Regions from separate parts of the Bradyrhizobium sp. 170 genome, predicted to be linked through region 1. Evidence: predicted binding sites of a transcription regulator. Region 1 holds the regulator's gene; each other region holds the start of a gene.
The links. The regulator LexA, encoded in region 1, represses DNA repair genes until DNA is damaged. The targets are predictions, from matches to a motif close to TGTTCNNNNTGTGTTCNG.

Region 1 (10,490 bases):
TTTCTCGCGCGCCTTCTCCTGCAACGTGAGCACGCCGAGATCGAACGGGATGGAATCGAAGCCGCACGAGAAGACGATGCGCGCGCCGGTCCGTTTCGCCTCTTCGTGATGGGCGTCGATCATGCGCCGCATCCAGGCCGGTTCGCCGCACAGATCAACATAGGCCGTGCCCGTGGCCGCGCAGGCCGCCACAAGCTCGGGACCGCGGAGCTGATAAGGCCCGACCGCCGTGATGATCACGGCCGCACGCTCGCACATCGAACGCAGGCTGGCCGGCTCGGCGGCATCCGCCTTGACCAAAGGCAAATCGTCGGGTGCGCCGATGTCGGCACGCACCTTCTTGAGCTTGTCGGTCGAGCGTCCCGCGATCGCCCAGGATGGAGCATCGTCGCCGCGATAGGACGTCGCCAGATATTCGGCGATGAGACGGCCGGTGTAACCCGTTGCGCCATAGACGATGAGGTCGAAGTCCCGCTTCACGACGTTGGTCCTCCTCGAGACCCGGGAGAGCTATCTTCAGATCCGTGTGCAATCGCAGGACACGGCCGCGCGCCGCATCATCAAACTCGCATCAATACGAATTTGGCTACACGCTAATGAGTCCACGCGGCTAGATATCGTAATACAAGTGAAATTCGTAGGGATGAGGGCGCAGCCGGATGGCATCGACTTCCTTCTTCCGCTTGTAGTCGAGCCAGGTCTCGATCACGTCGCCGGTGAATACATCGCCGCGCAGCAGGAACGCGTGATCGCGCTCAAGCGCGTCAAGCGCCTGATCCAGCGACCCGGGCGTCGACTTCACGTCCTTTGCCTCGGCGGGCGGCAGGTCATAAAGGTTCTTGTCGATCGGCCGGCCCGGGTCGATCTTGTTGTTGATGCCGTCAAGGCCGGCCATCAGCATCGCGGCGAACGCGAGATAGGGATTGCAGGAGGGATCCGGCGAGCGAAACTCGACGCGCTTGGCCCGCGGGTTCGGCGAATACATCGGAATCCGGCAGCAGGCTGAGCGATTGCGCTGGGAATAGACCAGGTTGATCGGAGCCTCATAGCCCGGCACCAGGCGCCGGTAGGAGTTGGTGGTGGGGGCGCAAAGCCCGCACAGCGCCCAGGCGTGGGTCAGGAGCCCGCCGATGTAGTAACGGCCCATCTCGCTCAGCTCGGCGTAATCAGCCTTGTCGTAGAACAGGTTTGTCTCGCCCTTCCATAGGGACTGATGGACGTGCATGCCCGAGGCGTTGTCCTCGAACAGCGGCTTCGGCATGAACGTTGCGGTCATGCCGTGCTCGCGGGCGGTGTTCTTGACCACGTATTTGTAGATCATCAGATTGTCCGCCATGCGGGTGAGCGTAGTGAAGCGCATGTCGATCTCGTTCTGGCCGCCGGTCGCGACTTCATGGTGATGGGCTTCGATCTGGATGCCCAGCTGTTCCATCGTCAGCACCATCTCGGTGCGGAGCGCCTGCATGCTGTCGGTCGGGGGAACGGGAAAATATCCCTCCTTTGGGCGCGGCTTGTGGCCCAGATTAGGCGCTTCCTCCTTGCCGGTGTTCCAGCTGCCTTCGCTGGAATCGATTTCGTGGAAGGCGTGGTTGATGCCCTGTCCGTAGCGCACCTCGTCGAACACGAAGAATTCCGCCTCAGGACCGAAATAGCTGGTATCGGCGCGGCCGGTGCCCTTCAGGTAGGTTTCAGCCTTCTGGGCGATGTAGCGAGGGTCTCGGCTATAGGATTGACCGGTCACCGGGTCGCGGATGTTGCAGGTCAGGACCAGGGTCGATGCAGGAGAATACGGGTCGAGGAAGGCCGTGGTCGGGTCGGGGACGACCAGCATGTCGCTTTCCTGGATCTCCTGGAAGCCGCGGATCGATGAGCCGTCGAATCCAATGCCTTCGCTGAGAGCATCGGCATTCGCTGCACTCGGCGGCACGGAAAAATGTTGCCACACCCCCGGCAAATCGGTGAAGCGCAGGTCGATCATCTGCACCTTCTCGTCCTTGATCGCCTGCACGAGATCTTCGGCTGTCGCACAGTTCGGAAACATGGCTTCACTCCTGTCATGGAGAGCCGCATCTTGGAGGTCAGGTTGCCCTTCAGCCGCGACCAGGCGGATTGCGATGGAACCTGCTCCACGTCCTGCCTGGCCGCGCCGGCAGCTTCAGCTTTGGTGCGGCCCGCGCATGAGCTTCATGGCGTCTTCGATATGCCGCCAGGTTCTGGCCAGTTCGACCTCGCCTTTTGCCTCGAGTTCGATGGCGTTCTGGGCAGCTTCTGCAATGGCCTTGGCGCCATGTGCTTCCAGCAACTGCCGCGCATAGTCGTGGATTTCGATTTCTCGCATGGCGTCATGCTCCTCTCGTTCTGAGCGCAACTGTGAATTCCAGTCGGGCCGAGAGCCGTAGACGTTGACACCTCGTCAAGCGCCCACAGTGTGCATCCTGCTGCGGCGCACTTGCAAGAGCGCTTTCAAGAGCGCTTTCCGGGCGGGCTGCCGGGACTGGATGGTGGCTCGGGGGGCAAGAGCAGCGGCAACACATCGCAGGCCGGACGGATACGCTTTCAGTGCCGCACCACCATATCCATGGGGGAAGGGAGGTGAGCATTATGCGCATTCAACACTGGCAGGACGTTGCCAGCCTGGTAGTGGGTGCGTGGCTGGTCGCGTCGCCGTTTGTCCTGGGCATGGCCGGGGCAGCGGTCTGGCTAACCATCGCACTCGGGTTGGGCGTCATCCTGTTTGCCGTCGAGGCATTTGTCATTCCTTCCTACCTGGAGGAATGGGGAGAGATGCTTCTGGGTCTGGCACTGGTGGTCGCACCGTGGACGGTCGGCTACGAGCCGGGCGCAGCGACGGTGAGCAGCTTGTTGTCGGGCCTACTGGTGATCCTGTTTGCTGTCTGGGAGCTGATGACGGATCGTGATTTCAGCACTTGGTGGCACGATCGCTGGCATCACGGCGCCGGCTGAGGACGAGGAAGTTGATCGCCCTGTCGGCTTGACCGCTATCGCATAGCGGTCGGCCGCGACGGGCGTTGTCTTGAACTGATCGCGCAGTAGGTCGCGGCGTCGACGAACCCGCTAGCAGCCCCGGCAAATGCTGCGCAGCGATTTTGCGAGTTGGGCGTCTTCCTGCGTCATGGGCTCGTAAGGCTTTTGCTGCTCCGCCTCCCGGGCCTCGCTGGCTTTCTGCCGCGCGGCGCGCGCCGTTTCCTGGCGCTGGTAGCACGCCTCGCGCTCTAGCCTCGCCTCGATGAAGCGGCATTGTTCGGCCGCTGCCAGTGCGGACGGCAGACCCGTTATCGCCAGTGCAATCGAAATGCAGGCCGCAAGCTTCATGGGATGTCCGACCTTCGTCCGATTCCTGGGATGTCCCAGTGTAGCGCCGGTCGATGTGCATTTCTTCCGGTTTCTGCATCCGTTCCGCTAGCGGCCGCAATACACCGTCCGGTAGTCTTGTGCTCTCCACGGGATCGTAAGGTGTAGACCGGGGTGGCGGAGCAGGGCGACATTTCGGGCCGGAAGCGGGGCTATGCCGGGACCTGGCCGCCACGCGCTGTGGCGCCTATTGGCGGCTTTGCGCCGTCGCGTCCCGCTTTCTGGCCGCCGCTGATCGAAACCCTGCGCGCTTGGGCGCGTGCCGAAGCCGGCGCCGGGCGGTTGCTGCCCTGGGTGCCCGTGGCATTCGGCACCGGCATCGCCTTTTATTTCGCCGCCGATCACGAGCCGGTGCTGTCGGTGGCCGCCGTCGTGGGCATCGCGCTATGCGCGGTCGCGGTCCTGTTGCGGCGGCAAAAATTCTTTCCTGTCGCCGTCATGATCGCCGCCGTCGCCGCGGGCTTTGCGATCGCGACCTGGAAGACGGCGCGGGTCGCGCATGGCGTGCTGGCGCGGCCGATGTTTTCGGTATCGTTGACGGGCTTTGTCGAAACGCGTGACATCCGCGAGCGCACCGACCGCTTTGTCCTGCGCGTCGTCACCATGGAAAGCGCGCGCGGAACGACCAGGCTCGAGCGCGTGCGGCTATCGGTGAAGAAGGGCACGGCGCCCGCGGTCGGCAGCTTCGTCGAGCTCAAGGCGCGGCTGTTGCCGCCGCTCACGCCGGTGCGGCCGGGCAGCTACGATTTCAGCCGCGACATGTTCTTTGCCGGCATCGGCGCCTCCGGCTTCGTGATGGGCGCGATCAAGACCGCGGAGCCGCCCGCTACCGGCGGCGGGCTGCGCCTGCGCTATTCGGCGTTCATGCAGGGCCTGCGCGATACGATCGACGCGCGGATCAGGACCACGCTGGAGGGTGACAAGCGCGCGATTGCAACCGCGCTGTTGACCGGGCGGCGCGACGCGATCTCGCCGCCGGTGAACGACGCGATGTTCATCTCCGGTCTCGGCCATGTCCTTTCAATCTCGGGCTATCACATGGCCGTCGTCGCGGGCGTCGTGTTCTTTGCGGTGCGGGCGCTGCTGGCGCTGTTTCCGGTTCTCACGGTTGGCTACGCCATCAAGAAATGGGCGGCTGCGGCAGCCCTGGTCGCCGCCGCGTTCTATCTGTTGCTGTCGGGCGCCGAGGTCGCGACGCAGCGCTCGTTCTTCATGACGGCCGTGGTGCTGATCGCGGTCATGGTCGATCGCCGGGCGATTACGTTTCGCACGCTCGCGGTCGCGGCCCTGATCGTGCTGACAGTCGCGCCGGAGGCGCTGGTGCATCCGAGTTTTCAGATGTCGTTTGCGGCGACGCTTGGCCTCGTTGCCCTGGTGCAGATCGGCATGCCGCGTTTGTTCGCGACGCCGGACCATACCGCGACCGCCCGCGTGGCGCTGTGGGGTGGCCGCGAGATCACGATGCTGTTGCTGGCCTCATTGGTGGCGGGGCTCGCGACCATGCCGTACGCGGCCTTTCACTTCCACCGGGTGACGCCTTACGGCGTGCTCGCCAATCTCGCGGCGATGCCGGTGGTGTCAGCGCTGGTGATGCCGGCGGGCCTGCTCGGACTCGTCGCGATGCCGTTCGGGTTCGATCGCCTGTTCTGGGCGATCATGGGTGTCGGCATCGACTGGATGATCGCGGTGACGCAATGGGTCGCGGCTTTGCCCGGCGCGGTCGGCCGCGTGCCGGCGTTCGGCATCGGCCCGCTGATTGCGGCCAGCCTCGGCATCATCCTGCTCGGCCTGTTGCGCACGCCGCTGCGCTGGTCGGGCGCCGTACTGGTCGTGGTTGCGGCGCTCTGGGCGGCGAGGGTGCCGCAGCCAGATATCCTGATTTCCGCCGATGGCCGCAATGTCGGCGTCCGTGGGCAGGACGGCCGGCTGCATCTGATGCATGCGGCAAAGGGCTCCCGGGATTCTTTCCTGCTGAAGGAGTGGCTGGCGGCGGATGCGGACGCCCGAACGGCGGCTGACGCGTCGCTCACATCAGGCGTCTCATGCGACGATTTTGGCTGCGTGATGCAATCCGCCGGCGGCACCCTGATCGCGCAGGCGCTCAGGCCCGAGGCACTCTCGGACGATTGCGAGCGCGCCGCGCTGATTGTGACGCTGCGGCAGGCGCCCGCTTCCTGCGCGGCTTCCGTCATCGATGCCGACCGGCTGCGGCGGCAGGGCGCGATGGCGCTGCGGCGAGGCCGTGACGGATTTGTCGTCGAGGCGGCCAAACCCAGAGGGATCGACCGCCCGTGGTCGCCGGCCATCGCGGACGAGAGCGAAGCAGACGCAGCCGTTCTGGCGCCGCGCGTCGTGCCGCCGCGCGCGGTCGACGCCACGCCGGCCGAGGCCGATCTTCAGGCGGAGGAATAGAGCGTTTTCCAGCGAAAGCCTGCCCCGGACTTGATCCGGGGTGGAGACCGGTTCGCGTCAAGAAAACGCGTCGAATCAAAAATCTGGAGCCCCAGGGCTCCAGACGAACTTCAGTGCTCGTCGAGCGGGGGGCTTGAGGGACTGGCCGGTATTTCGAATGCGCCGAGGTGGAATTCCTCCGGCGCGTCGGGGGTCGACGGCAGGTTGACCAGCGTGAACGACGCCTCGGGGAATTGCCGCCAGATCGCGAGATCTTCGGCCGTGATGGTGAGCCAGCCGTACCGGAACATGTACCGTCCGGGCTCCGTGACGCGTCCGGCTCTTTGCCATGTGACTTTGTTGACCACCGACTGCCCCTCGGCGCCTAGTTTCTCAAAAAACCATATCACCATGATCCGCCGGCCTGAACCGGCGGATCACATGCGCGTCGTTTATCCGGTCACGATGGATTCGGCCGGTGGCGCTTCCGTCACCTTTGCCGCACGTTCGCCCTCGGTCACCGGCAATTGCAGTACGGTCGCGCGCTGGCCTTCGCAAAGCTGCGTCACCAGCACATGGCTTCCGTCCGGAAATTCGATCGCGTCATGGTGGCGATCGGTCACTTCGGGTTCGATCTGGTTGAACTTGCCGACCCGCCAGTCGGTGGTTCGCGTCCAGATCCACCGGTTGTCGTATTTGACGTCCTCGGCGAACGCCAGTTCGGTGCCGGGAAGCATGCAGACCGCCACTGAAGGCTCGCGTTCCGACGCAAAGCCGCGGGTCGATGTACCGCGGAATGTCGTGGTGATCAGCGTCTCGCCGACCTTGGCAGGCCGCGTCGCCACAGCGTGCAGGCTATAGTCACACATCGGATGGCTCCCTCGTTTGAGATAGCTGACCCGTGTCTGCAAGAAGGAGGCACAGGCCTCTATCAGAGTGGACATATTCAGAGCGGACTTGGCGCAGAGCCTTTTCTTGTTTCTGGGCAATTCTGCGGCTAGCGCACTGCGTCAAAATCACAAACGCGCTAACGCAGTTTTGTTCCAGGCATGCAGCAAAAAACCCCGGCCGAAAGGCCGGGGCGGGATTGCCGTCGCAGTCACGTCCGCATCCAGCAGGTCAATATTTGCGGTACAGCCCGATCAGCTTGCCCTGAATCCGGACCCGGTTCGGCGGCAGGATGCGGACTTCGTAGGCGGCATTGGCGGGCTCCAGCGCGATCGAGGCGCCGCGGCGGCGGAAGCGTTTTAGCGTGGCTTCCTCCTCGTCGATCAGCGCCACCACGATGTCGCCGGTGTCGGCGGTCTCGTTGCGCTGGATCAGCGCCATGTCGCCGTCGAGAATGCCGGCGTCCACCATGGAATCGCCGCGCACTTCGAGCGCGTAATGCTCGCCGGAGCCGAGCATGTCAGGCGGCACGCTGATGGTGTGGCTGCGGGTCTGCAGCGCCTCGATCGGCGTACCGGCGGCGATCCGGCCCATCACGGGCACGGCAACCGGGCGATTGCCGTCGTCCTCGCTGGCCGGCGCGCTTACGGAGCGTTTGCCGAGCGTGCCTTCGATGACGCTCGGCGTGAAGCCGCGGCGGCCGTTAGCGGCGGCAGCCAGCTCCGGCAGCTTGATGACTTCGATGGCGCGGGCGCGGTTGGGCAGGCGGCGGATGAAGCCGCGCTCCTCCAGCGCCGTAATGAGGCGGTGAATTCCGGATTTCGAGCGCAGGTCGAGCGCATCCTTCATCTCGTCGAAGGAGGGCGGTACGCCGGCTTCCTTCAGCCGTTCATTGATGAAACGCAGAAGTTCATACTGTTTGCGCGTAAGCATCGCGAGCATTCCCCCGGTTGGTACAGTCTTTCGGTCCCGAATCTCCAGGGTCCATTGCGGGAGTCCCCAAAACTCCCAACCATAGACACTAGCAGTCGAAACAAATCATGAACGGACACTATATGTTCGATATGTGTTCCGCAACCACTTAATTTCAGGTGAACGCATTGCGGCTTCGGCTGAAGACACCCTCAAAGGCGCAGTTCAGGCGTCATTCCGGCAGCCGGAGCAGCTCGCACCGCGAACCCTTCGCGGCAGCCGGCGCGAACGGCGGACGTATCACAAGTGCCCGTGCCGCAGCGAGATTCCCTAATAGCGATGAGTCCTGGTGGTTCACCGGCACCGCGATCAGCGTGCCGTCTTCGCGCTCTTCGAGGCGTGCCCGAAGATAGTCTTCGCGCTGGTCGTTGGCAGCGAGATCGCGGCCCAGCAGGGCGCTTTCGCGCCGATGATGGACGGTGTCGCGGCCCGATAATGCACGAATCAACGGCACCAGAAACAGGAAGCCGCAGACATAGGAGGAGACGGGATTGCCGGGCAGGCCGATCACCCGCATCGCACCCAGCCTGCCATGCATCATCGGCTTGCCCGGCCGCATCGCGATCCGCCAGAACGCCATGGTCGTCCCCTCGGCCTCCAGCGACCGCTTGACGAGGTCATGGTCGCCGACCGAGGCGCCGCCCATGGTGATCAGGATATCTGCTTCAAGCTCGCGCGCACGGCGGATGCCTTGCGCGGTGGCGGCGACCGTGTCGGCGGCGATTCCGAGATCGACGACCTCGGCGTCCTCGGCGCGCGCCAGCGCACGGATTCCGTAGCCGTTGGAGTAGACGATCTGGCCCGGGCCCGGGGTCGACCCCGGCATCACCAGCTCGTCACCGGTCGCAAGCACCGCGACCTTCGGGCGGCGGTGCACCGCAAGCTCCGGATAGTTCATGCCGGCGGCGAGCGACAGGTCGCGGTCGGTGAGGTGGCGTCCGCGCGTGAGCAGCACGTCACCCTCGCGGAAATCGACGCCGGCAGGCCGGATATGTCGGCCGGAAACGGCGGCTTCCGTGATGTTGATATGGTCACCGTCGACGCCGGTGTCTTCCTGGATGATGACGGCGTCGGCGCCATCAGGGATCACGCCGCCGGTGAAGATCCGCACCGCTTCGCCTCGGCCTACCTTGCGCTCGAACGGGCGGCCGGCCGCGACCTCGCCGATCACCTTCAGCCGTGCCGAGATATCGGCGGCATCCGCCGCGCGCACCGCATAGCCGTCCATCGCCGACATCGCCTGCGGCGGTTGCGTCCGCCGTGCCGCGACGTCGCGCGCCAGCACACGATGAAAGGCATCATCGAGCGCGATCATTTCCTCGGGCAACGGTTCGGCGCGGCTGAGGATCGCAGCAAGTGCATCGGCGACAGGCATCAAGGCCACGGGCACTTCTCCTCGGGTGCAAGCGCGTCTGTTCAGCTGTTCGGCCCGGCGACGAGATCGCGCGCGCCTTCATATCGGAGAGCGCGAGCGGAGGCAAAAATGCGGCGCGGAAGGCTTGCGCCCGATACCGCAGTTTCGGAATTCATCCGCTGTCTGAATTTTATCCTGAACTCACCGGGATATGTTGCTGAACAGCAACATTATTCTGCAATCTCACCCGAGGTCAGGCGGGAATCGTCTCAATCCGCGTCAGCGATTTGTTCGCATCTGTGATTGGGGTAGGGTTCCCTGAGATTGAGGTGTGGGCGCCCAAAGTTTTGGCCAGCCACAGGCTGGCTCACCCGAGCTGGTTTCGCGCGAAGCCGGAGCGGACGATGACGGGGGCGATAGCTACGGCAACGGGTTCTGCGTCCCCGCGCGCTTCCGGTGTAATTCTTCCATCCGATCGCCGGGCGAGCCTGCTGGCGAGCAGCATGCTCTGCGGCGGGACCTTGCGCAGCCTCGCGGCGGCGGCCGGGATGATGACGGCGGTCGGCGTCTCGCCGGCCTTCGCTCAATGCTTTTCCGGTACCGGCGGCAACATTACCGGCGCGGGCTGTACCGTCACCGCGGCGACAGGTGCCTTCTCCACCGCAGTGGGGTCGGGAGCGAATGCGACGGGCTTCTTCGCAACGGCGTATGGCTCTGTGGCCACAGCGAACGGCAGCAACGCGACCGCGACGGGCGCGCTCAGCATCGCGAACGGCGCCGATGCGACCGCGACGGGCGCGGTCAGCTTCGCGAACGGTGCGCAGGCGACCGCGACGGGCACGCTCAGCATCGCGAACGGCGTCGATGCGACCGCGACAGGCACAAATAGCAACGCGAACGGGAGCAGCGCCACGGCGACCGGTTACTTCAGCCAGGCGAACGGAGCTTCTGCCACGGCAACGGGCATGGCCAGTCTGGCCAACGGCGCCCTGGCCACCGCGACCGGCACTGGCAGTGTTGCGAACGGTGTCACCGCGACCGCGACCGGCATGGGCAGCTTTGCCAACGGCGATCAAGCTTCCGCGACCGGCGTGAGCAGCTATGCCAACGGCTCTCAAACGACCGCGACCGGCTACGCCAGCACCGCCAACGGCGCTCAAGCCACCGCGACGGGGGTGTTCAGCACCGCCGGCGGTAACTTCGCGACGGCAACGGGCGCGGGCACTACCGCGACCGGCGATTTCGCCACCGCGACCGGCGGCTCCAGCACCGCGACCGGGGCCTTCGCCACCACGACGGGGGCCTTTAGTTCGGCAATTGGCGCGAACGCGACGGCGACCGGTACGAGTGCCTTCGCCAACGGCACCAACGCGACGGCGATCGGCCAACTCAGCAAAGCGAATGGCGTCAGCGCGACCGCGACCGGCCGGGGCAGCATCGCCAACGGTGCCACCGCCAGCGCCTTCGGCGAAGGCAGCAACGCCACCGGCGCGGCCACCACCGCGATCGGCCA
Region 2 (10,490 bases), 120 kb from region 1:
TGCGGCGGATGGAGGACATCGGCCATTGCCAGATCATCATGGCCACGCATTCGCCGATGCTGATGGCATACCCAAACGCGACACTGCTGCGGCTGACGAAATACGGGCTGGAGCCGGTGACGGTAAAGGACACCGACCACTACAAGGTCATGCGGGAGTTTTGCGAGGACCCGAAGGGATTTGTCGACGCGGCGATCGTGGATTGAAGCATTTGTAGGGTGGGTAGAGCGAAGCGAAACCCACCGCTTGCGAAGGTGATGGGTTTCGCTGCGCTCTACCCATCCTACGGTACCGTCCGACGCAACGCCGCGCGTCGCGCCGGCGCCACAAACCAGCCTCCTTTAGTCTGAAAATGCGTTACGATAACGCCGCTGCGCGGCTAGCGCGGGCCAACAAGAGACAGTGAGGAAGCGACATGAGGACGACGCTCGCGAGGGTGGGGGCCGTGGTGGCGGCGCTGGCAGTGATGGGGATCGCCTGGGCGCACGGGCCAACCCGCCAGAAGGTGCGGGAATCGATCGAGATCAACGCGCCGCCGGCCAAGGTGTGGGCCGCGATCGGCAATTTCCAGGACATGAGCTGGCTGCCGCCGGTCAGCAAGACCGAGGGCACCAAAGGCAACGCTATCGAGGCCACGCGGCGATTGACGCTGGCGACCGGTGCGACCGTCGATGAGGAGCTCTACAAATACGACGCCGAGACGATGACCTATTCGTACCGGATCACCGCCGTGGATGTGAAGGTGCTACCGGTCACCAACTATTCGTCCACCCTGACGGTGACGCCCAGCGCCGACGGCAAGGGCAGCAGCCTGGAGTGGGCCGGCGCGTTCTATCGCGGCTTTCCCAACAACGACCCGCCGCCGGAGCTGAGCGACGAGGCTGCCGTGAAGGCGGTGAGCGGGCTCTATAGAGTGGGCCTCGAGGCGCTGAAGAAGAAGGTCGAAAGCGGAAGCTGATCGTGCGGGCGATCGCTCTGGCGGCGCTCGTCGCCGGCATCGGCGCGGCGTGGGCCGAGCAGGCGCGGGCCGAGGAAGCGTTCGTCACCAATCAGCTCAGCGAAAACCTGACGGTCGTGGATCTCACGTCCTTGCAGCCGGTCGCGACCATCGCGATCGGCGGCAAGCCTGCGGGCATAGCCATTACGCCGGATGGACGCTTCGCCTATGTGACGAGCCCCGACGCCAAGGCGCTGACGGTGGTCGATGCCGCCGCACGCCGGATCATCGGGAAGATCAACACCGGCGGTGGTCCGCTCGGCGTCGCCGTGGCGCCGGATGGCGCCACCGTCTATGTGGCCGACTGGTACGCCGCTGCGGTGCGGGTGATCGATCCGGTCGCGCAGCGCGTGATCGCTGATATCGCGGTCGGCGCCTCGCCGTCGGGACTCGCGGTGACGCCGGACGGACGGCTCCTGCTCTCGGCGGACCGCGACGCCGACAGCGTGTCCGTCATCGATACCGCGACGCGCCAGCGGCGGGCTGTGATCAAGGTCGGGGAACGCCCGTTTGGCATCACCATCGATGCGGAGGGCCGGCGTGCCTACACCGCCAATGTCGGATCGAACGATGTCTCGGTGATCGATATCGTGGAGGCCCGCGAGATCGGGCGCGTGAAGACGGGCTTGCGCCCCTATGCGGTCGCACTCGCGCAAGGGCGCGGCTTCGTCACCGACCAGTATGACGGCACCGTCAGCGTGTTCGATCTCTCAACGCTGGCGCCGGTCAAGCGCATCACTGTGGGCGATTACCCGGAAGGGATCGCCGCGACGGCGGACGGCCGACGCATCATCGTGGCGAACTGGGAGAGCAACTCGATCAGCGTGATCGATGCGGCCGAGCTGAAGGTGACCGGCGAGATCAAGGTCGGCGACGGGCCGCGGGCGTTCGGGGCGTTTCTACGGCGGTAGTCGGCGAGGGGCGCGTAGGTGCGTAGGATGGGTGGAGCGAAGCGAAACCCATCGTTTGCGAACGTGATGGGTTTCGCTGCGCTCTACCCATCCTATACGCTGGATCAAACCCGCGACGGGAACGCCAACCCAGCGTCGGTGCACCGCGGCAACCGGACGCGCGCACATGCCGGGTGCGTTGGTGCTATAATGCCGGGAGAACGAGAAAACAGGGAGGACGCCATGCCTCGTACCCTGGTGCCCAGTGATCGCGTGGAGCACGCGAACGTCTACGGGCAAGACGGCGAAAAACTCGGTACGATCGAACGACTGATGCTGGAAAAGGTGACCGGCACCGTCGCGTATGCCGTGATAAAAACCGGCGGGATACTCGCCAGCCACCACCATTATCCTGTGCGGTGGGACGCACTCAGGTTTGATCCCGAGCGTCAGGCCTTCGTGGTCGAGCTGACGCTAGAGGATCTGCGCGCCGGCCCGTCCGAGTTCGACGAAGACGATTTCGACTGGGGCGACCGCTCGCGATCCTACCCGCATCCGCACTATTGGACGGTGTAGGGCGTCGGCAGGATTAGCCGAAGGCGTAACCCACCGCTCGCGGGTAGAGAGAAGCGGCGGATCGCTTGCTAAAGGCTGCGTTGCGTCGGCTTCAGGCCAAGTGCCGTGAGACGCGCAATAAGCTCGCTCGGCCGGCTCCTCGCATAGATCGTAATACGATCATCGTGGGAAAGATGGATTGCAGCCTTATTGGGTTTCGCGGCGATCAGGGTGTCCCATCCCATGTGGATAGCCCACTCGATAACGCTGGCCAGCGTGTCGCGCTCTCCGTTGTCAAAAAAATGGCCTGGAGCGTCGCGCAAGGATCGCTTCTCGCCTCGCGTCTGTCGCCATCGTCGATACTCGGCCCAATCGGACGGTGGGCGCTCCTCCAGGCTTCGGTCGCCCCAAACGAGATCATGCGCCCATAACAAGCAGGCAGTAAAATTGCCCTGATGGGTTGCGAGCGCATCCGCAACTTGGGCTGCGACCGAAAGCCTGCTCTGATAGTACGCATCGAATGTCTTGAGGCGGATGGCGCTATGACTTCCAGGCACAAGTCCGCTTCGGCTTATACCAAGCTTCAGAAAGAATGGTTCAGATTCTGACTGGGTAACGAAGCGCATCGAAATGAAATCTACTCCGCCGCCTCGCTCGCGCTGCTGCTCTTCCGCGGCTTGCCATCCGCCTTCTTCAGCACGGGCGCCAAAAACTTCCCCGTATAGCTCCGCGGCGCCTTCACGATGTCTTCCGGCGGACCCCAGGCGACGATTTCGCCGCCGCCGTCTCCGCCTTCGGGGCCGAGGTCGATGACCCAGTCGGCGGTCTTGATGACTTCGAGGTTGTGCTCGATCACGACCACCGTGTTGCCCTGCGAGACCAGCTCGTGCAGCACTTCCAGAAGTTTTGCGACGTCGTGAAAGTGAAGTCCCGTGGTGGGTTCGTCCAGGATGTAGAGCGTGCGTCCCGTCGCGCGCTTTGACAGCTCCTTCGCCAGCTTGACGCGCTGGGCTTCGCCGCCGGAGAGGGTGGTGGCCTGCTGGCCGACATGGATGTAGTCGAGGCCGACGCGGTGCAGCGTTTTAAACGTCTCGCGGACGCGGGGCACCGCCTTGAAGAACTCGGCGGCTTCTTCCACCGTCATGTCGAGCACGTCGGCGATGGACTTGCCCTTGAACAGGACTTCCAGCGTCTCGCGGTTGTAGCGCTTGCCCTTGCAGGTGTCGCAGGTGACGTAGACGTCGGGCAAAAAGTGCATCTCGATCTTGATGACGCCGTCGCCCTGGCAGGCCTCGCAGCGGCCGCCCTTGACGTTGAAGGAAAACCGTCCCGGCTCGTAGCCGCGCGCCTTGGCTTCGGGCAGGCCGGCGAACCATTCGCGGATCGGCGTGAAGGCGCCGGTATAGGTCGCGGGGTTTGAGCGCGGCGTGCGGCCGATCGGCGACTGGTCGATGTCGATGATCTTGTCGATATGCTCCAGCCCCTCGATGCGGTCGTGGGGGGCGGCGCCTTCGCTGGCGTTGTTCAGCTTGCGGGCGATCGCCTTGTAGAGCGTGTCGATCAGGAGCGTCGACTTGCCGCCGCCGGAGACGCCGGTGACGCAGGTGAACAGCCCGAGCGGAATTTCCGCCGAGACGTTCTTCAGATTGTTGCCGCGGGCGTTGACGACCTTGATGGTTCGCCTGTGGTTCGGTGGCTTGCGTTCGGGGATCGCCACCGACATCTCGCCGGTGAGGTATTTGCCCGTGAGCGAATTCGGGTTCTTCATGATCTCGGCGGGCGTGCCCTGCGCCACGATGTGGCCGCCATGCATGCCGGCGCCGGGGCCGATGTCGAGCACGTAATCGGCCAGACGTATCGCATCCTCGTCATGCTCGACCACGATCACGGTATTGCCGAGGTCGCGCAGCCGCTTCAGCGTCTCCAATAGCCGCGCGTTGTCGCGCTGGTGCAGGCCGATCGAGGGTTCGTCCAGCACGTAGAGCACGCCTGTGAGACCCGAGCCGATCTGCGAGGCGAGGCGGATGCGCTGGCTTTCGCCGCCGGATAGCGTGCCGGAGGCGCGGGCGAGCGTGAGATAGTTCAGGCCGACGTCGAGCAGGAACGACAGCCGCTCGCGGATCTCCTTCAGCACGCGCGCGGCGATCTCGTTCTGCTGCGCGTTCAGCGCTTTCGGCACGGTCTCAAACCATTCGCCGGCCCGGAGCACCGACATTTCAGAGATTTCGCCGATGTGCTTGCCGCCGATCTTGACGCACATGGCCTCGGGCTTGAGGCGATGGCCGTTGCAGCCCGCGCAGGGAATGTCGGAGAAATACTTTGCCAGCTCCTCGCGCGCCCATTCGCTCTCGGTCTCGCGAAAACGGCGCTCGAGGTTGGTGATGACGCCTTCGAACGGTTTCTTGGTGTCGTAGGAGCGGACCCCGTCCTCGTAGGAGAATTTGATCTCGTCGTCGCCGGAGCCGTGCAGCAATGCACCTTGCGTCTTCTTCGGCAGGTCCTTCCACTTGGTGTCGAGCGTGAACTTGTAGAACTTGCCGAGCGCGGTCAGCGTCTGGATGTAATAGGGCGAGGACGATTTTGCCCACGGCGCAATCGCGCCCTTGCGAAGCGTCAGCTCCTTGTCGGGAATGACGAGGTCCTCGTCGATATGCTGCTCGACGCCGAGGCCGCCGCAGGCAGGACACGCGCCATAGGGGTTATTGAACGAGAACAGCCGCGGCTCGATTTCGGGGATCGTGAAGCCGGAAACCGGGCAGGCGAATTTTTCCGAAAACAGAATGCGCTCGGGCCCGCTCTTGTCGTGAATCTTCGCGGTTTTCTTGTCGGACTTTTTTTCTTCCGCCGCACCCGCAGGCGCGTCGGCGTATTCGATCACAGCCAAGCCCTCGGCGAGCTTCAGCGCGGTCTCAAAGCTTTCGGCGAGGCGCTGGCCGATGTCGGGGCGAACCACGATGCGGTCGACCACGACGTCGATATCGTGCGGGAATTTCTTGTCGAGGGTGGGCGCCTCCGACAGCTCATAGAAGGTGCCGTCAACCTTGACGCGCTGAAAACCCTTCTTGAGCCATTCGGCGAGCTCTTTCTTGTATTCGCCCTTGCGGCCGCGCACGACCGGCGCCAGCAGATAAAGGCGGGTGCCTTCAGGTAGCGCCAGCACGCGGTCGACCATCTGCGAGACGATCTGGCTTTCGATCGGCAGACCGGTCGCGGGCGAATAGGGCACGCCGACGCGCGCCCACAGCAGGCGCATGTAGTCGTAGATCTCGGTGACGGTGCCGACGGTGGAGCGCGGGTTTTTCGAGGTTGTCTTCTGCTCGATCGAGATCGCGGGCGACAGGCCGTCGATCTGGTCGACATCAGGCTTCTGCATCATCTCCAGGAACTGGCGCGCATAGGCCGAGAGCGATTCGACGTAGCGGCGCTGTCCCTCGGCATAGATGGTATCGAACGCGAGCGAGGATTTACCGGAGCCGGAGAGGCCGGTGAACACGGCGAGCTTGTCGCGCGGTATCTCGACATCGATGTTCTTGAGATTGTGCTCGCGCGCGCCGCGGATGGTTATCGCGCGCGATGCGGAGCCGGCGGGTGGTTGGCGCTTCGCCCTGAGCACTTCATCCATATCGGCATTTCCAGGCACGCGGAGACGCGCCACGTTGGGCGCGCATTGCCGGAGAGGGACCGGGATCAGGCGCCGATGATTGAAAGTCGGAACATAGGAAGAACGGGAAACGATTTCCAGTGCCGCGTGCGAATCATCAACGGATTGTTTGCGCAGTCCTTCTTTTGGCAGCAGCAGTCAGCAGCTCGGGATTCGGAACTCCTCAAATACAAATACAAACGCCTCCGTTCCGAATTATCGGAACGGAGGCGCAGGCAGTTTCAGCAGGAAGTCTTAGAAGTGATAGTTCACGCCGACCTGAACGCTGTTCAGGTTGAGCGTTCCCGACGCGATGCCGGGAGGAGCAATACCCGCGAAGTAGGTCTCGCCCTGGAAGCTGCGATAGAGGTACTCGGCCTTGACCGACCATTTCGGTGCGAACATCACCTCGACACCAGCACCGGCAGTCCAGCCCGAGTGGATCTGGCTATCCGACACGCTGACGCCGAGCGCCGACAGCGTGATACGGTTGTCGGCCCACGCATAGCCGGCGGTACCGTAGACGAGAACCTGGTCGAAGGCGTAGCCGACGCGGCCACGAACGGTACCCATGTCGCGAATCCGGGTCTCTACCGCGGCGATCGCCGGGTTGCCCACCCTTACGCCGACATCTGCCCAGGCGGCATCGGCCTCAACGCCGAGCACGAAGTTGCCGGTCTGCCAGTTGTAGCCGAGCGTGCCGCCGGCGAAGCCGCCGCTGATCTCGCCCAACGCGTCTGAGGTGTTTTCCTGGGCGTAGCCGCCCATCGCACCGGCGTAGAAGCCGGTCCAGTTGTTGATCGCAATCGCTGCGGCGGGCGCCTTGGTGTAGGCCCGTGCAGGAAGATCGGCGGCGATCGCGGGCGCCATCCCAAGCGCGATCAAGCCAGTGGTGGTCAGCAGAATTTTCTTCACTTCTTTTTCCCTTTCGCGGCTCTCTAACTCAACTTCCTCAGCCGTCAATTTGAGGTTGCGGTTCCATATAGCGCGAAGTCATCGCAGAATGCTGTCGCCGAAAAACCACATCGGCGGCAAAAGTAGGTAATATGCAACCGCAGCGGGTACGCACTATCCCGCGGTACAACCAAACGTAAAGGGCCGGCGCCAGGCCCAGCCTTTTCGTGTTCAATGCACGCGGTGCGCTGTCAGTATTTCGCGATGACGGGGCCACCGAATCTGTAGCTGACAAGGGCGGTGACGATGTCGGCGTCCTGACGAATCGATCGGTGCGCGAGAATCCGCCGGCGTTGAATGTGAAGCTGCAGTCGCGCGCGGCCATGAAGCCGTACACATAATCGACGCCCTCTGCGGCGGCACACGAACCTGGGGCAACCAAACAAAAAGGCCGGCGCGAGGCCGGCCTTTTCCGTATTCTGCTTGCTGTCGCAGCTATCAGTACTTCGCGATGACCGGGCCGCCCCAGCGGTAGTTGACGCGGACGGTGACGAGATCGACGTCCTGTTGGATGCGATCGGCGGCGAAGAAGGCGCCAGCCCCGTCGACGAAGGTGTGGGTGCGGTCCTGCATGAACAGGTGGTTGTATTCGATACCGGCCGACCAGTTCGGAGCGAAGCCGAATTCGATGCCCGCGCCGACGCTGGCCCCCCAGCGGGTGTCATCACCGGTGGTGCCAACGACGAGGCCCGTGGGAATATCAAAGATGCGGAAACGATCCGCGGTGACGGCCGCGCCGCCCTTGACGTAGAACAGAACATTGTTGGCGGCGTAGCCGACCTGGCCCGTGAACAGGCCGAAGGCGTCGATCCGCGAGTCGTTCCTGGCGCCGATGAAGAGCGTGCTTGCGTTGCTGCCCCTGAAGTCGGCCCAGTTGCCCTGGGCTTCGAGGCCGAACACCCAGCTGGCGGCCTGCCAGCGATAACCGAGCTGACCACCGGCGGTGCCGCCGGTCGCGTCATGGCAACCCTCAGCACCGATCAAGAGAGCAGGCGCCACCGAATCCCAGCACTTGTGGCTCGAACCCCAGCCACCGTTGGCGCCGATGTAGAAGCCGCTCCAGTCGTACACGACTGCGATCGGCGCCGGCGGGGCCTTGACGTAAGGTCGCGCAGCGAGGTCGGCGGCCGCCGCAGGTGCGGCGAACGCGATGAGAGCAACTGTACCTAACAGAAACTTTTTCATCCTCATCTCCAGCTCTTGGCCGCTTCCCGTTGGTCCCGAAGCGTTCCCGTGATGACGCGAGCTCCCGCGCCGTAGACCATTCTATATCGCGACTCGCGCGAAAATGGTGTCGCCGAAACGCAACACGCGCAGGCGAAGTTTAATTATCCAAGCCAATGATTTGATTATCATATTCACGATACCGTGCGGAACTTTCAGGTTCCATTTCAATGATTTCGGGTTCCCGTGGGTTCCCGGTAATCGCGCTTGGGTTGCACCGTGAGAACCAGGCCGGATATCAGGTGGTGGTGGGAACAAAGCTGGAACATTTGCCGGAGCAATGCTATATGTGGATAACCGCCGGCTTGCCGAGGGATCGCTAAGTCGGCCGAGCCTGCGAGTGTATAGGGTCGTTCAGATGTCCGGAAACGGGCGCAGAGAGCAGACAAAGCGACAGGTCAAGAATTGAAGGCGGCCGGCAAATAACGGCCGGATCAGTGATTTTTGCCGGCGATATCGAGTGGAGAGCGGCGATGGCGGGAAGCGTGAACAAGGTGATTCTGGTCGGCAACCTCGGCAAGGATCCTGAAATCCGGCGGACACAGGACGGGCGGCCGATTGCCAATCTGAGCATCGCGACGTCGGAGACCTGGCGCGACAAGAGCACTGGCGAGCGCAAGGAAAAGACCGAGTGGCATCGCGTCGTGATCTTCTCCGAACCGCTTTGCAAGATTGTCGAGCAGTACCTGAAGAAGGGTGCCAAGGTTTACATCGAGGGCGCGCTGCAGACCCGCAAATGGACCGACCAGAGCGGCGTCGAGAAGTACTCGACCGAAGTCGTGCTGCAGGGCTTCAACTCGACCCTGACCATGCTCGAAGGCCGCAGCGGCGGCGGTGGCGGCAGTTTCGGCTCCGATGATTCCGGCGATTTCGGCTCCAGCAGTCCGGCCAGCTCCGCACCGCGGCGGGCCGTGGCAGCCGGCGGCGGTCGCAACAGCGACATGGACGACGACATTCCGTTCTAGAACGCAGGTAGATCCTTTTTGTAACGACGGCAGGCGAATCCTTCGACCCCCAGAGGGTTGTAAGGGTTCGCCTGTTTCAGTTTGTCGTTCCCATCCTATCCACCATTTAGCCACACCATTGCCCCGCGCCGCTCAAACGCGTTGGCGCGGTTGCGCGCAACGCCGTCAGCCCGCGACTTCCAGCAGCAGCGCCGCCAGCTCGGTTGGATGCGTAATGTAGGGCAGGTGTGAGCTCGCGATTTTGCGTGATTGCCACCCCGCCGCCGCGCTCGCACCCCCCGCATAACGATCGAAGCCCGGATGCGGCCACTGGGTGCGGATGTAGGTGCGTGGCAACTTCTCGGCGGTGGGATTCTTGCGCTTCACCGGCTCCTTGAAATGGCCGAACGGTGTCGGGCACAGCCGGGGCAGTATCCAGTCGAGATCCGCCTTTTCGGTCACTTGCCAGGTTTCGGTGACAAGTTTTTCCCATGGCGGCGGCGCGAAACGCGGCAGGAGCCAGCCGTTACCTTCTTTCTGCACGAAGGCCTCCAGGGCGGGCCGACGATCGGGCGGGATCACGTCCAGCATGCTCTGGCCATCCATCGGCACGAAGGCGTCGAGAAAGACCATATGCGCGATCCGTTCGGGCATGTGATCGGCGACGCCAGTAATCACCATCCCGCCCGAGCTGTTGCCGACAAGGATGACGTTGCGCAGGTCCTCGTATTCGATGACGTTGATGATGTCGCGGACGTGCGTTTCAAGTCCGATTTCCGGCCTTGCCAAATGCGCGCGCTCGCCGAGCCCGGTCAGCGTCGGAGTGAACACCTCGTGCCCCTGCGCACGCAGCAGCGGCGTCAGCTTTTTCCAGCACCAGCCGCCGAACCAGGCCGGGTGGATCAGTACATAGGTCATCTTGTTGCCCTCTCGTGACCGCGCATTCGAGGCATCCGGGATTGCTGCGGCTAACATTGCCGCCCCGCCGAACGCTGTTAACGCCTGCCGGCGTGAAAGACCTGCAAGGCCATGGCTACGCTGCCACATGGATCCCTCCACAAGCTGATCACCCTGGGGTTCCGCCCGAAATGACCGCATCGTTTGCCGAACGACGGATGGCGACAAGTCCAAAATCTGGACTGGTTCCTGCGAACCAAAGATGTTTGAATTGCCGCCATGAAAGGCGGTTACGGCGAGTTCTGCCCGATCGCAAAGGCGTCCGAGGTCTTCGCCACACGTTGGACGCCGCTCGTGCTGCGCGAGTTGATGTTGGGCGCACATAGCTT
Region 3 (10,490 bases), 3.0 Mb from region 1:
GGACAAGATCAGATTGGTCGAGATCGGCGCAACTTGATACAGCCGCGTTTCGCGGAACTTGCGCTCGACGTCGTATTCTTCCGCAAAGCCGAAGCCGCCATGGGTCTGCACGCAGGCATTGGCCGCTTCCCAGGAGGCGTCAGCCGCCAGCATCTTGGCCATGTTGGCCTCGGCGCCGCAATCGAGCCCGGCTTCGTATTTTCGGGTGGCTTCCTTGACCATCAGCTCGGCCGCGCGCATCGCGGCGTAGGCCTTTGCGATCGGGAACTGGATGCCTTGGTTCTGGCCGATCGGGCGGCCGAACACGGCGCGCTCCTTGGCATAGTTGGTGGCCTTTGCGATGAACCATTTGGCGTCGCCGATGCATTCGGCCGCAATGAGGATGCGCTCGGCGTTCATGCCTGACAGGATGTAGCGAAAGCCCTTGCCTTCATCGCCGATCAGGTTTTCGGCCGGCACCCGCATGTCGGTGAAGAACACTTCGGTGGTGGCGTGGTTCATCATGGTGCGGATCGGGCGGATTTCGAGGCCGTTGCCCTTGGCCTCGCGCATGTCGACGATGAACACGGACAAACCATCGGTACGCTTCTTCGCCTGTTCCTTCGGCGTGGTGCGCGCGAGGAGGATCATCAGGTCGGAATGCTCGGCACGGCTGGTCCAGATCTTCTGGCCGTTGACGATGTAGTGGTCGCCGTCGCGCTTGGCGACCGTCTTCAGTGAGGACGTATCGGTGCCGCTGGTCGGCTCGGTGACGCCAAAGGCCTGCAGCCGCAATTTGCCGCTGGCGATCCCGGGCAGATACTTTGCCTTCTGGGCATCGTTGCCGTGCCGCAGCACGGTGCCCATGGTGTACATCTGGGCGTGGCAGCCGCCGCCGTTGCAGCCCGCGCGCTGGATCTCCTCCAGGATCGCGGCCGCGGCCGAGAGCTTCAGCCCGGAGCCGCCATACTCCTCGGGGATCAAGACCGAGAGGTAACCGGCCTCCGTCAGCGCGTCGACGAACTCCTTCGGGTACGCCATCTGGCGGTCCAGCTTGCGCCAGTATTCGCCGGGGAACTGGGCGCAAAGCTTTGCGACGGCGTCGCGGATGTCGTGGAATTCGTCTTGTTGTTCTTGTGCGGTCATTTGATTTTCTGGCGATGGATAGGGGTTGATGTCAATTGCCTGACGGTCGGTTGTGAAACCAGCGCCGGTCTCCTATGCTGAATTGTTATAGCGTATGAACCTGCCTTCGAAGATTGGCAAGCGATGGATATCAGGCAGCTCAGGACCTTCAGTTGCGTGGCGGAGCTCGGCAGCCTCAGCAAGGCCTCCGACACGCTGCGGGTGGCGCAGCCGGCGCTGAGCCGCCAGATCAAGCTGCTCGAGCATGAACTGCGGGCCGAGCTGTTTACGCGGAACGGCCGCGGCATGGTGCTGACCGATGCCGGCCGGCTGCTGCTGGCGCGAACCGCCGGCATCGTCCGGCAGATCGACCAGGTGCGCGACGAGATCCAGTCCTCGGGCGGCCCGCCCTCGGGCCGCGTCGTGCTCGGGCTGGTGCCGACGGTGAGCTGCGTGATTTCGGCGCGGCTCGCCCGGCGCACCGTCGACAGATATCCGGGCATTTCGCTCTGCATCGTCGAAAGCTACAGCGGCCATCTGATGGAATGGCTGCACCGCGGCGAAATGGATCTGGCGCTGATCTACGGGCCGTCGAGCGACCTGCATCTGACCGTGCAGAGCCTCGGCCGCGATCCCATCGTCGCCGTGGGGCCGCGCGGCAGCGGGCTGTCGCAGAAGAAGCAGGTCGAGATCGGCTGGCTGCTGCGCCAACGCCTGGTGCTGCCCAGTCATTCGCACGGCCTCCGGGCGCTGATCGAGCAGGCGGCGGCGAAGAAGAAACTGAAACTCGACGTTAAGCTGGAAGCGGATTCGTTTCGGGTGCTGACCAGCCTCGTCGAGGAGGGGTTGGGATACACGCTGCTGCCGCCTTCTTCGGTGCGCCACGAAGTAGCCTCCGGCCGGCTGGAAACGGCTGCGATATCAAAACCGTCGCCGATGCGCGAACTGACCCTTGCTTCTCCCATCGACCATCCCGGCTCGACTGCGATCACGCTCGTGAGCGAGCTGCTCCGCAGCGAACTGACCGCCTGCCGCGAAGAGGGCCTCTGGGACATCAAGCTCGCCTGAGCCGATGTGAGGGCCTTAAGGATTGGCTTAGAACAAAACGGTCCAGCCCGGCATTCTCATCTGGCTACAGCAGTCATGCCGCAATTGTATAGGGCGGGGCAGGCTCGCCGGAACGATGGCTGTGGGCTCGAAGCTGCCGATACGCGATGTCTGTTATCCGGTCCCTGGCAGGGGTAACCGGACATCGGGCGCAAGGTTGAGTTACGAATGGCCCGTCGTGGACATTGAGGTCTGGTGTGCGCGACCTGTCGGCCACCTCACACCGACCCCAAGGCTGGTCGACCAGTTCTTCATTGACTGAACTGGCACTGACGATCGAAAATTTCAGATGCGCTGCCTGGCGCTATAGGCCGCGTTGCGCGTCCCAGTACGTAGGCGTCCCATAATACTGATGGGTGCGCGCTTCCCAGTCTCTATCCTGCCAGGAGTCATCACTGAACTCAGGCGCATCCTTGAGCTGTTGCTCGGTGATACTGGTTCGAAAACCACCAAGCGACGTATCATATGTCAGAGCGCCCCAGGGGATCGGGTAATGGCTGTGGCCTAACCCAACAAATCCGCCAAAGCTCATGACGGCATAGGCCACCCGACCCGACACCTTGTCGATAATGAGGTGATCAATCTCACCGATATTCTTTCCACCTGCTTCATAAACCTCGGTTCCATGAATGTCTTCGCTTGAGATGCATTGATGATCCGGATGGGCTGTTGCGCGGGCCATGGCTATCTCCCTCATTAGTTGGTTTTGTCCACTTAACTCCGCCGCTAAAGGGTCGTTCCTAGCAAAGTAATTCTGAAATCCGATTTCGGTCCCGCGGCCGTGCGTTGCAGGGGCGTGACAATCGAGAGCCTCCGGTTTTTACGCCGGGGATTCTCTTGGGTTCTAATTCGATCTCTAATTTCTACCTAACAATACAGCTATAGAATTCGTTCTCCGGCTCAATCACCCCTGTCTGGCAGAAGCCAGCACAATCTCTATGTCCCTCGGCTCAATGCCGAGAGCGTCAAAACCGGGATGCCTGCCAGAGGCGACGTTGTCCTGGGTCATAAGCTCGACCTGGTTCGATGTGACGGGAGTAGCAGGTAAGAATTCACCGGCAAAAGCGAGCATCTTCCACACGGTAATGGGCATTGGCGCGAGGACGCGCCGGATATTCAGGTAATTGCAGATCGCCTGAAGCAATTCCCTGTAGGTGTAGGTGTTGGGACCGGCTAACTCGTAAATCATTGCCGGCTCGGCGGCGTTGAAACAGCGCGCAATCGCCTCCCCAACGTCTTCCACATACGCGGGCTGAAGCGCAGTCTGACCGCGTCCGAACATCGGAAAGACGGGAAACATCCGTAGCATCTTCATGAGCGGGATTAGAAATGCATCATCCGGCCCAAACATTGCTGAAGGACGGATAATCGTCGCCCCGGAGAACGCAGCCCGTACCGCGGACTCGCCCTCGCCCCGGCTTCGAATGTAGGACGAGTGTGACTGCGCATCGGCGCCAATTCCGGAAACGTGGGCCAGGCGCTGCACGCCTGATCCTCGTGAATATTTTGCCACTCTCGCAGCAGCTTCGACGTGCACGGAACGAAACGTGTCGCTGCCGCGCTCGACATAGAGGCTTACGGCGTTGACGACAGCGAAAGCGCCAGCGACAGCGCTAATCACCGATCCATCGTAGCCGACATCGGCTTTAACAACCTCCAGTCTCGATGACCTATCGCGAAAGACCTGAGCTCCCCGCTCTGGATGCCGTGACGCAACCCTGACCTCGAAACCGTGGTCCAAAAGGTGTTGTACGACGCGCCGGCCCAAAAAGCCGGTACCGCCAAAGACAGTCACTTTTCGGCTAGTCATCCCGGTTCAACCCGACTGCAAGCTTGACTCGACGACTCCGCACCGCCTCGGCGTGATAGCCGCCGCGAAAGGTTTCCTCCGCTGCTTCACGAGCGATCGCGAAGATCGGTCACACCTTCTTTTTGAGCGCAGTGGTCGCAGCAATAATAGGTGCCATTCTTTTCCAGGCCGTGTCCGACAATGCGCGTTCCACAATGCTCGCACGCCGGCGCCAAGGCGTGAATTGCGCACTCGAAACTATCGAACGTGTGCGTTTTGCCGTTCATCACAACCTGAAACGCCTTGTCGTAGTCATTGCCGCAGGTTTCGCATGTCGCCATTTTTTCCTCCTTCACGCCGCACGGCGTTGCGAGTTCGAACTGCCCTTGACCAACCTGGCGCGTTGAACTGCCGGCGGCGAGACTTCCTCCTGCAGTTCCTATTCGACACCAGCCTTTTTGCGCATCTCGTCAATGAGCTTGGACGCCTCCGCCTTGGTGAGGTCCTTTCTGAAGGTAAGAGGCTGTTGTGCCTGTTCTGACAGGGTCTGCAGGTAAGACGCTTGGGCGTCGGTCATCGGCCCGTCCCCTGACACCCAATCGTCGGGGGACTTACGAATGTTGGCAGCGCTTTCCTTGTTACTCATGGCTGTCTCCTCGCGCTGAAAACGGACGAGTTCACTAATTGTTCCTACGCGAGGGCTACGTTTGCATCAGCCGCGCGAATGACCCAAGGAGGAGATGCGCCCCGTGCGGCTTTGATCGATCGCCGCCGCTGTCACGGTGCCGCCCGTCAAGTTGCGGTTAGCCCATTCCGGCCGAGTAGTTGAGCGGCACATAGGTGTATGTTCTCTCGCCGTCGCGGCGCACTTGGCCGAGACCCGGAAACGAGATATGCGCTCCGCCGATCAGGTAGCCTTGGTCTGCCGCATCAGCGAATTGGCGCCAGTGCTCTCGTTCGGCGTCGGCGACGTCCACGTCATAGCCGATCGTAACGGCAGGGCTGTCGAACTGCACCGCGGCCACATGGACGATGTCGCCCCAGAGCAGCAGTCGCTGTCCCTTGCTCTCGACCATATACATGGTGTGTCCGGGCGTGTGGCCATAGGCGGCGCGCGCCCGCACGCCGGCGACGAGATCGGTATCGCCGTCGAATACGGCGAGCTTGCTGGTGCGCATGTACGGGGTGAGCGATGCGATGGCAGCCTGAAAGAACCGCTTCGCGTCGGCGGGGGCCGCTTGCATATTGGATTCGCTCAGCCAGTAATCGGTATCCCGTCTGTTGACGCGCACGACCGCGTTCGGAAATGTGAGTTCCTGTCCCGTCATCAGGCCGCCGATGTGGTCGGCATGCAAATGCGTGAGATAGACTTCGTCGACCTGCTCCGGCTGATAACCGGCCGCGCGGAGGTTGCTTGCAAGGTGGCCTGCGCCCGGTCCGAGCAATGATCCGGCGCCGGCATCGATCAAGATCAGCTTGCTGCCGGTATTCACCAAAAAAGAATTGTGGGACGTCTCGACGACATCGGCGAGATAGCCGCGCTTCAGTGCGGCTTCGATTTGAGCGGCATCGCCACGCAGCAACCTGGTTGCCGGGAGCCTGTTGCTGCCATCCGAGAGCACTGTCACTTCGAAATCGCCGAGCATCAGCCGATAGAACGCAGGCGCCTGACGTCTGACCATCGGCACGGCTGCGAATGACGGTGCGTGCCGGCATGAAACAAGCCGTGCAAAGGCAACTCGCTGCCAGAAAAAGGCGGCGTGTGACGTTTACGCCGCCAGCCTGATCGGTTGGCTGCACACGGCCTGAGTCGCGTGCTGCGTCGAACAAGCGATCGAGGGTCGGGCGAGATGTCTGTTCTGCCATGGAACGTTCCTCTCAATCATGGTGGCGACCCGTTTCATTGAGCCGCGGAACCTGCCGCTCTGCCGGCAACGGCATCGCTGTGGACGCTGCGGCGGCAGGAGCCGCGAGCTTTGTTTGGGCCGCGCTGCGACATGTGGTTATGATAGTATAATTATTATGGCTATATACATTCCATCCGATCCGGCATAACCATGCGCGCATGGGTGCGCGGATGAGGAATGGCCGACCGAAGAAACCAGTGAAGGGTGATGCGCAACGGTGGGCAGAGCTGGCCGACTGTATGCTCGTCATCGCGCGCGAAATCCAGTTTCGCGGCTACAAGGACCCGCGGGCGGTGTCACTCACCGCAACCGAGGGGATGGTCATGCGGTACATGCAGGACCATCCGATCGCCGCCCCCAAGCAGATCGCCGCAGCCGTTGGACTCCAGCGCAGCAATCTTTCGACGCTCATGGCCGGCCTCGAGAGGAGGGGTCTGATCGAGCGCACCATGTCGGAAGGCGATCGGCGCGGCGTCACGGTCCGCCTCACGGAGGCCGGACGCCGCAATTATATGATCGTCCGGCGCGAATGGGCGGCTGCGGTCGCCAAGGCAGCAGAAAATGACACGCGCGGCCTGGAGGGGACCTTAGGCCTGCTCAAGGACATTGCGGCTGGTCTCATCGCGATGCGACCAGAAACGCCAGGCCGGGACATGAGCCGCGCGGAAGCGTGACACGACACGGGACTCCGTGTTCGTTCGACCCACGATTGAACGACCGGCGACAGGATCGGCATTCAGCCGTGATACGCAAACAGCTCGATTGGGTCGTTGAAGCCGCGGACCGGATGTTCGCCGACGTGTTCGAGATCGAAATCGCGTTCGACGAAGTCGGCAAACGCGCGGGACAGCAGCACCGTTCTGCCCAGTTGTTTGGTGAGGGTTTCGAGACGCGAAGCCATGTTGACAGCAGGGCCGATGACGGTGAAGTCGAGCCGGCTGCGCGACCCGATATTGCCGTACATGACGTCTCCGACGTGGACGCCGATGCCGTAATTCAGCGGCGCACGACCGGTTTCGCCGTTCTTTTCGTTCAGGGCAACCATGGCCTGACGGGCCTCGGCCACGGCATGCAGCAGATTTGCGCAGGCTTGAGGCTGGCTGAGCGGAAAAATGGCGAGCAGGCCGTCGCCGATGAATTTCAGAATTTCCCCGCCATGTCGCGCAATCGGCTCCGACATCGCGTCGAAATAGCCGTTGAGAAGATCAATGACGTCATCGCGCGGCCAGTTGTCGGAAATCTTGGTGAAATCACGGAGATCGCAGATCATGATGGCGGCGCGTACCGTCGTCCCGCTTCCGCGCCTGGTGGCGCCGGCCAGAATGAGTTCGCCGGCATGCGACCCGACATAGGTTTCCAGCAGCGTTCGCGCCAGGCGATTCTTCATACGGATTTCGCTGACCAGCGCCAGAACCGGCAACAGCTTCAACAGGCGGGCGATGTGCGCGTTGTCGAAACCTCCCGGCCGGTCGGTTGCAAAAGTCACGATATGCCGCTTGCCGAGCGTATGGTACAGCGGCCACGCCACATAGTCGGTCAGGCCTTTCGCCCGCATCTCGTCATAGATGGCGTGCTTGCGGCCCAGCGATGGATCGCGTTCGAGATTCTCGCGCACCTCGGTGGCACCGTCATGGATTTCGTTGGCGGGACTACCGATGAATTCGGATCGCTCCCTGACATCGTAGTCAACTCGCGCAAGCTCGGCCTCGCGCATCCCGTCGGCCCACATGATCCGGGCGCCGAGCCATTGCGGATGATGGATCAGGAGATGAAGCGTCGCCCGCTTGACGGGAATGCCGGCTCGCTGGAGCCGGAGACACAGCTCGGCGAAAATATTGTCAATGAAGCGCTCATCGCGTGTGTCATTTGTCAGCCAGTGCACAAGGTCGCCGTCGGAATGCGCAGGGACGGGATCGATGTTTGGCGGCGCGTTCATATCTTGCTCCCGGGCGGTGACCTGGATCGACGGTACAGGATATGTCGTGTCTCCGCTCGGCGACGTCAACGGGAGTCCGCCGCAATCTGCTTGCGCATATCGAAGCGATCTTGACCTCGGTGTTCAACAAACCGGTCCTGATAAAGGAGGCAGACCCACCTTCAGCCAACCAGGGTCAAAAGGTTTCCGGCAGCGTCTTCGAAATGCGCGAGCGTGCCACCCCATTCCTGCTTTTCAGGTGGAGCAGTAAAGTGCACGCCCTTCGCCACAAGTTCGGAATACGTGGCTTGAATATCCTCGACTTCTATCGAACACCCCACGTAGCGGCCTGCAAGGTCTCGCTCCTTACGGTCTTCCTCTGAAGACACGTCTTCGACAATCAACACGGGACCGAGATCAAATCCGATCGCCTTGTTCTCGTGCTCCCACAGTATATCCAATCCTAGAATTTGAGCGTAGAACTTCCTGGCGGCTGCCAGCTCGGTCACGAGCACCCTGACATAACGCATGCGCATCGACGCCTCCAACGATTGGAGCTCTTACTTTCCTTCGATCATTTCGACGAGCTGAATGAGATTGCCGCATGTATCATCAAAGACGGCCATTCTGACCGTGCCTGCGTCCATCGGCTCGACTGTGAATTCGACACCAAGCTGGCGCAATCTCTCGAACTCCTTCTTGAGGTCATCCACTTTGAAGGACACGGCAGGAATCCCATCGTTCACGAGCGCAGATTTGAATGGCCCGGCGGCAGGGTGCTCGCTCGGCTCGAGCAGGAGCTCGGTTCCTTCCGGTGCCTCCTTCGACACGACGGTCAACCAGCGATGCGCGCCCATCGGGATATCGTGCTTGACGATGAAGCCCAGCTTCTCCGTGTAGAAACTCAAGGCTTTGGCCTGATCGTCAACCAAAACGCTCATGACATAGATCCTCATGTCGCACTCCCTTTTTTCAGATGCTTGTTGAGCCAGGCAGCGGCTGCCTTTCGCAGGGGCGCATTGTCGAAGGTGTGCATTTTGGTGCGCCCGCTCCAATGCGTCTGGACAAGTCCAGCCTTCTCCAGCATGTCGAGGTGCTGCGAGATCGTTTGTCGCGACAGGCTTCTGCCATCCTCTGCAAACGACGAAGCGCAGATCTCAAACAACGACTGCCCGGGACGCTTCGCCAGGCGATCAAGGATGCGCCGGCGCAAGGGATCACCGAGCGCCTTGAAGACATTGTCGAGCTGGTCGTCGTCCACGCCAAATAACATGCAGTAATTTGACTGCATGTTAAGCTGCGCGTGAAAACCTGCGCGGCTACGCCGCGGCAGGCGGTCCGAACCAGGTGGTTAGCGCGTCAGCGAGTCCCAACTGGGCTGAATCACCCACCCAAGCCACATATCCATCGGGCCGGATCAGCACCGCGCCGGGAGCAGTGACCGTGCCAAACACCGGAACCTCCCACGCACCAGCGTATTTGGCGTCGATCAGCTTAACCCGATCCGCCCGTGGCGTGATGTCGAGGGCGCCGGGCTCACCGAGGTTGAGCAGCACCGGCCGGGCATCGTGCAGCAGGGTGAAGACCCGCAGCGGGCCATTGGCGGTGACGAGGTCGAGATCGGGCACGCGGCGTCCGAGCAGCGGATGTCCCTCGCCGAGGTCGTAATGAATGTCGAGGCCGGACATGTCAGCGGCTAACCGTTTGCGAGGCTCGTCCATGGGCAGCAGCTCGGAGATGGTCTCGCGCAGGGCGTTGGTGCGGTCATCTGTGCGGAGCAGCGCGACTTGCGCCATCGTGTTGCGCAGCACGCGGGCGGCGATCGGGTGCCGCTCGGCATGGTACGTATCGAGGAGGCTTGCCGGCGAGGTCTTCCTGACGACCTGGGCGAGCTTCCACCCCAGATTCACCGCATCCTGCACACCGAGGTTGAGGCCCTGTCCGCCCGCCGGGTAATGCACGTGTGCGGCGTCGCCGGCCAGCAGCACGCGTTCTTTGCGGTAGGAAGCTGCCTGCCGAGCCATATCGGTGAATCTCGAAATCCAGGTCGGACTGTGGATCCCGTAATCGGTCCCGTAGACGGCGATGAGCGCCTCGCTGAGATCGCGCAAAGTGGGTTCGCCGGCGGGCCCGACGTGCCGTTCGGTCACCATGACCCGTACCGGGCCTCGATCCATGTAGACCACTTCGCCGCCGCGGATCTCGTACTCCACCCGGCCGAAGCCATGGACGCCAAAGGCATTGCGGTGGATGCCCCATTTCGGCTCCTCGGCCAGTTCGACCTCGGCGATCAGGTTGCTGACGGTCGGATCCCATCCCGGGAACTCGATGCCGGCTGCCTTGCGGATCAGGCTGCGTCCTCCGTCGCAACCGACAACATACTCCGCCCGCAGCGACTGGCCGTCGGACAGCTCGACATCCACGCCGGTATCGTCCTGCGCGATCCCGGTCACCTCAATTCCGCGATGGATCGTGACCACCAGCTCCCCGACCCAACCGGCCAGGATGCGCTCGATATGGTTCTGCCACAGCCCGAGCCCGTAATTGTGCCTGGTGGGAAAGTCGCTGATGTCCAAAGCGATCCCGGCGAACGCAGCCACCTGCGCCACCTGTCCCTCCGAGAGGAACCGATCGGCGATGCCACGCTGATCGAGCACCTCGATCGTGC

Region 2: a site for LexA is predicted at 6,152-6,169, ahead of uvrA (excinuclease ABC subunit UvrA). Genes of this name have one in related genera too.
Region 3: a site for LexA is predicted at 4,675-4,692, ahead of IVB05_RS06290 (DUF3072 domain-containing protein). Genes of this name have one in related genera too.

The regions. Positions count from the first base shown of each region.
Region 1 is NZ_CP064703.1:4,261,305-4,271,794, forward strand. It holds gene IVB05_RS19685 (saccharopine dehydrogenase NADP-binding domain-containing protein) at 1-480, opposite strand, end outside; gene glnA (type I glutamate--ammonia ligase) at 611-2,041, opposite strand; gene IVB05_RS19695 (hypothetical protein) at 2,156-2,338, opposite strand; gene IVB05_RS19700 (SPW repeat protein) at 2,602-2,964, shown strand; gene IVB05_RS19705 (hypothetical protein) at 3,076-3,333, opposite strand; gene IVB05_RS19710 (ComEC/Rec2 family competence protein) at 3,487-5,784, shown strand; gene IVB05_RS19715 (hypothetical protein) at 5,895-6,176, opposite strand; gene IVB05_RS19720 (hypothetical protein) at 6,216-6,632, opposite strand; gene lexA (transcriptional repressor LexA) at 6,883-7,584, opposite strand; gene glp (gephyrin-like molybdotransferase Glp) at 7,796-9,007, opposite strand; gene IVB05_RS19735 (hypothetical protein) at 9,481-10,490, shown strand, end outside.
Region 2 is NZ_CP064703.1:4,382,844-4,393,333, forward strand. It holds gene IVB05_RS20280 (AAA family ATPase) at 1-206, shown strand, start outside; gene IVB05_RS20285 (SRPBCC family protein) at 416-958, shown strand; gene IVB05_RS20290 (YncE family protein) at 961-1,908, shown strand; gene IVB05_RS20295 (PRC-barrel domain-containing protein) at 2,131-2,463, shown strand; gene IVB05_RS20300 (hypothetical protein) at 2,532-3,068, opposite strand; gene uvrA (excinuclease ABC subunit UvrA) at 3,080-6,064, opposite strand; gene IVB05_RS20310 (outer membrane protein) at 6,338-6,997, opposite strand; gene IVB05_RS20315 (outer membrane beta-barrel protein) at 7,475-8,221, opposite strand; gene IVB05_RS20320 (single-stranded DNA-binding protein) at 8,734-9,225, shown strand; gene IVB05_RS20325 (alpha/beta fold hydrolase) at 9,391-10,251, opposite strand; gene IVB05_RS20330 (helix-turn-helix domain-containing protein) at 10,381-10,490, shown strand, end outside.
Region 3 is NZ_CP064703.1:1,309,984-1,320,473, forward strand. It holds gene IVB05_RS06265 (acyl-CoA dehydrogenase family protein) at 1-1,125, opposite strand, end outside; gene IVB05_RS06270 (LysR substrate-binding domain-containing protein) at 1,249-2,172, shown strand; gene IVB05_RS06275 (PRC-barrel domain-containing protein) at 2,516-2,893, opposite strand; gene IVB05_RS06280 (complex I NDUFA9 subunit family protein) at 3,116-4,021, opposite strand; gene IVB05_RS06285 (hypothetical protein) at 4,108-4,341, opposite strand; gene IVB05_RS06290 (DUF3072 domain-containing protein) at 4,440-4,646, opposite strand; gene IVB05_RS06295 (MBL fold metallo-hydrolase) at 4,804-5,682, opposite strand; gene IVB05_RS06300 (MarR family transcriptional regulator) at 6,105-6,581, shown strand; gene IVB05_RS06305 (adenylate/guanylate cyclase domain-containing protein) at 6,644-7,843, opposite strand; gene IVB05_RS06310 (VOC family protein) at 8,005-8,358, opposite strand; gene IVB05_RS06315 (VOC family protein) at 8,383-8,778, opposite strand; gene IVB05_RS06320 (helix-turn-helix domain-containing protein) at 8,775-9,095, opposite strand; gene IVB05_RS06325 (FAD-dependent monooxygenase) at 9,142-10,490, opposite strand, start outside.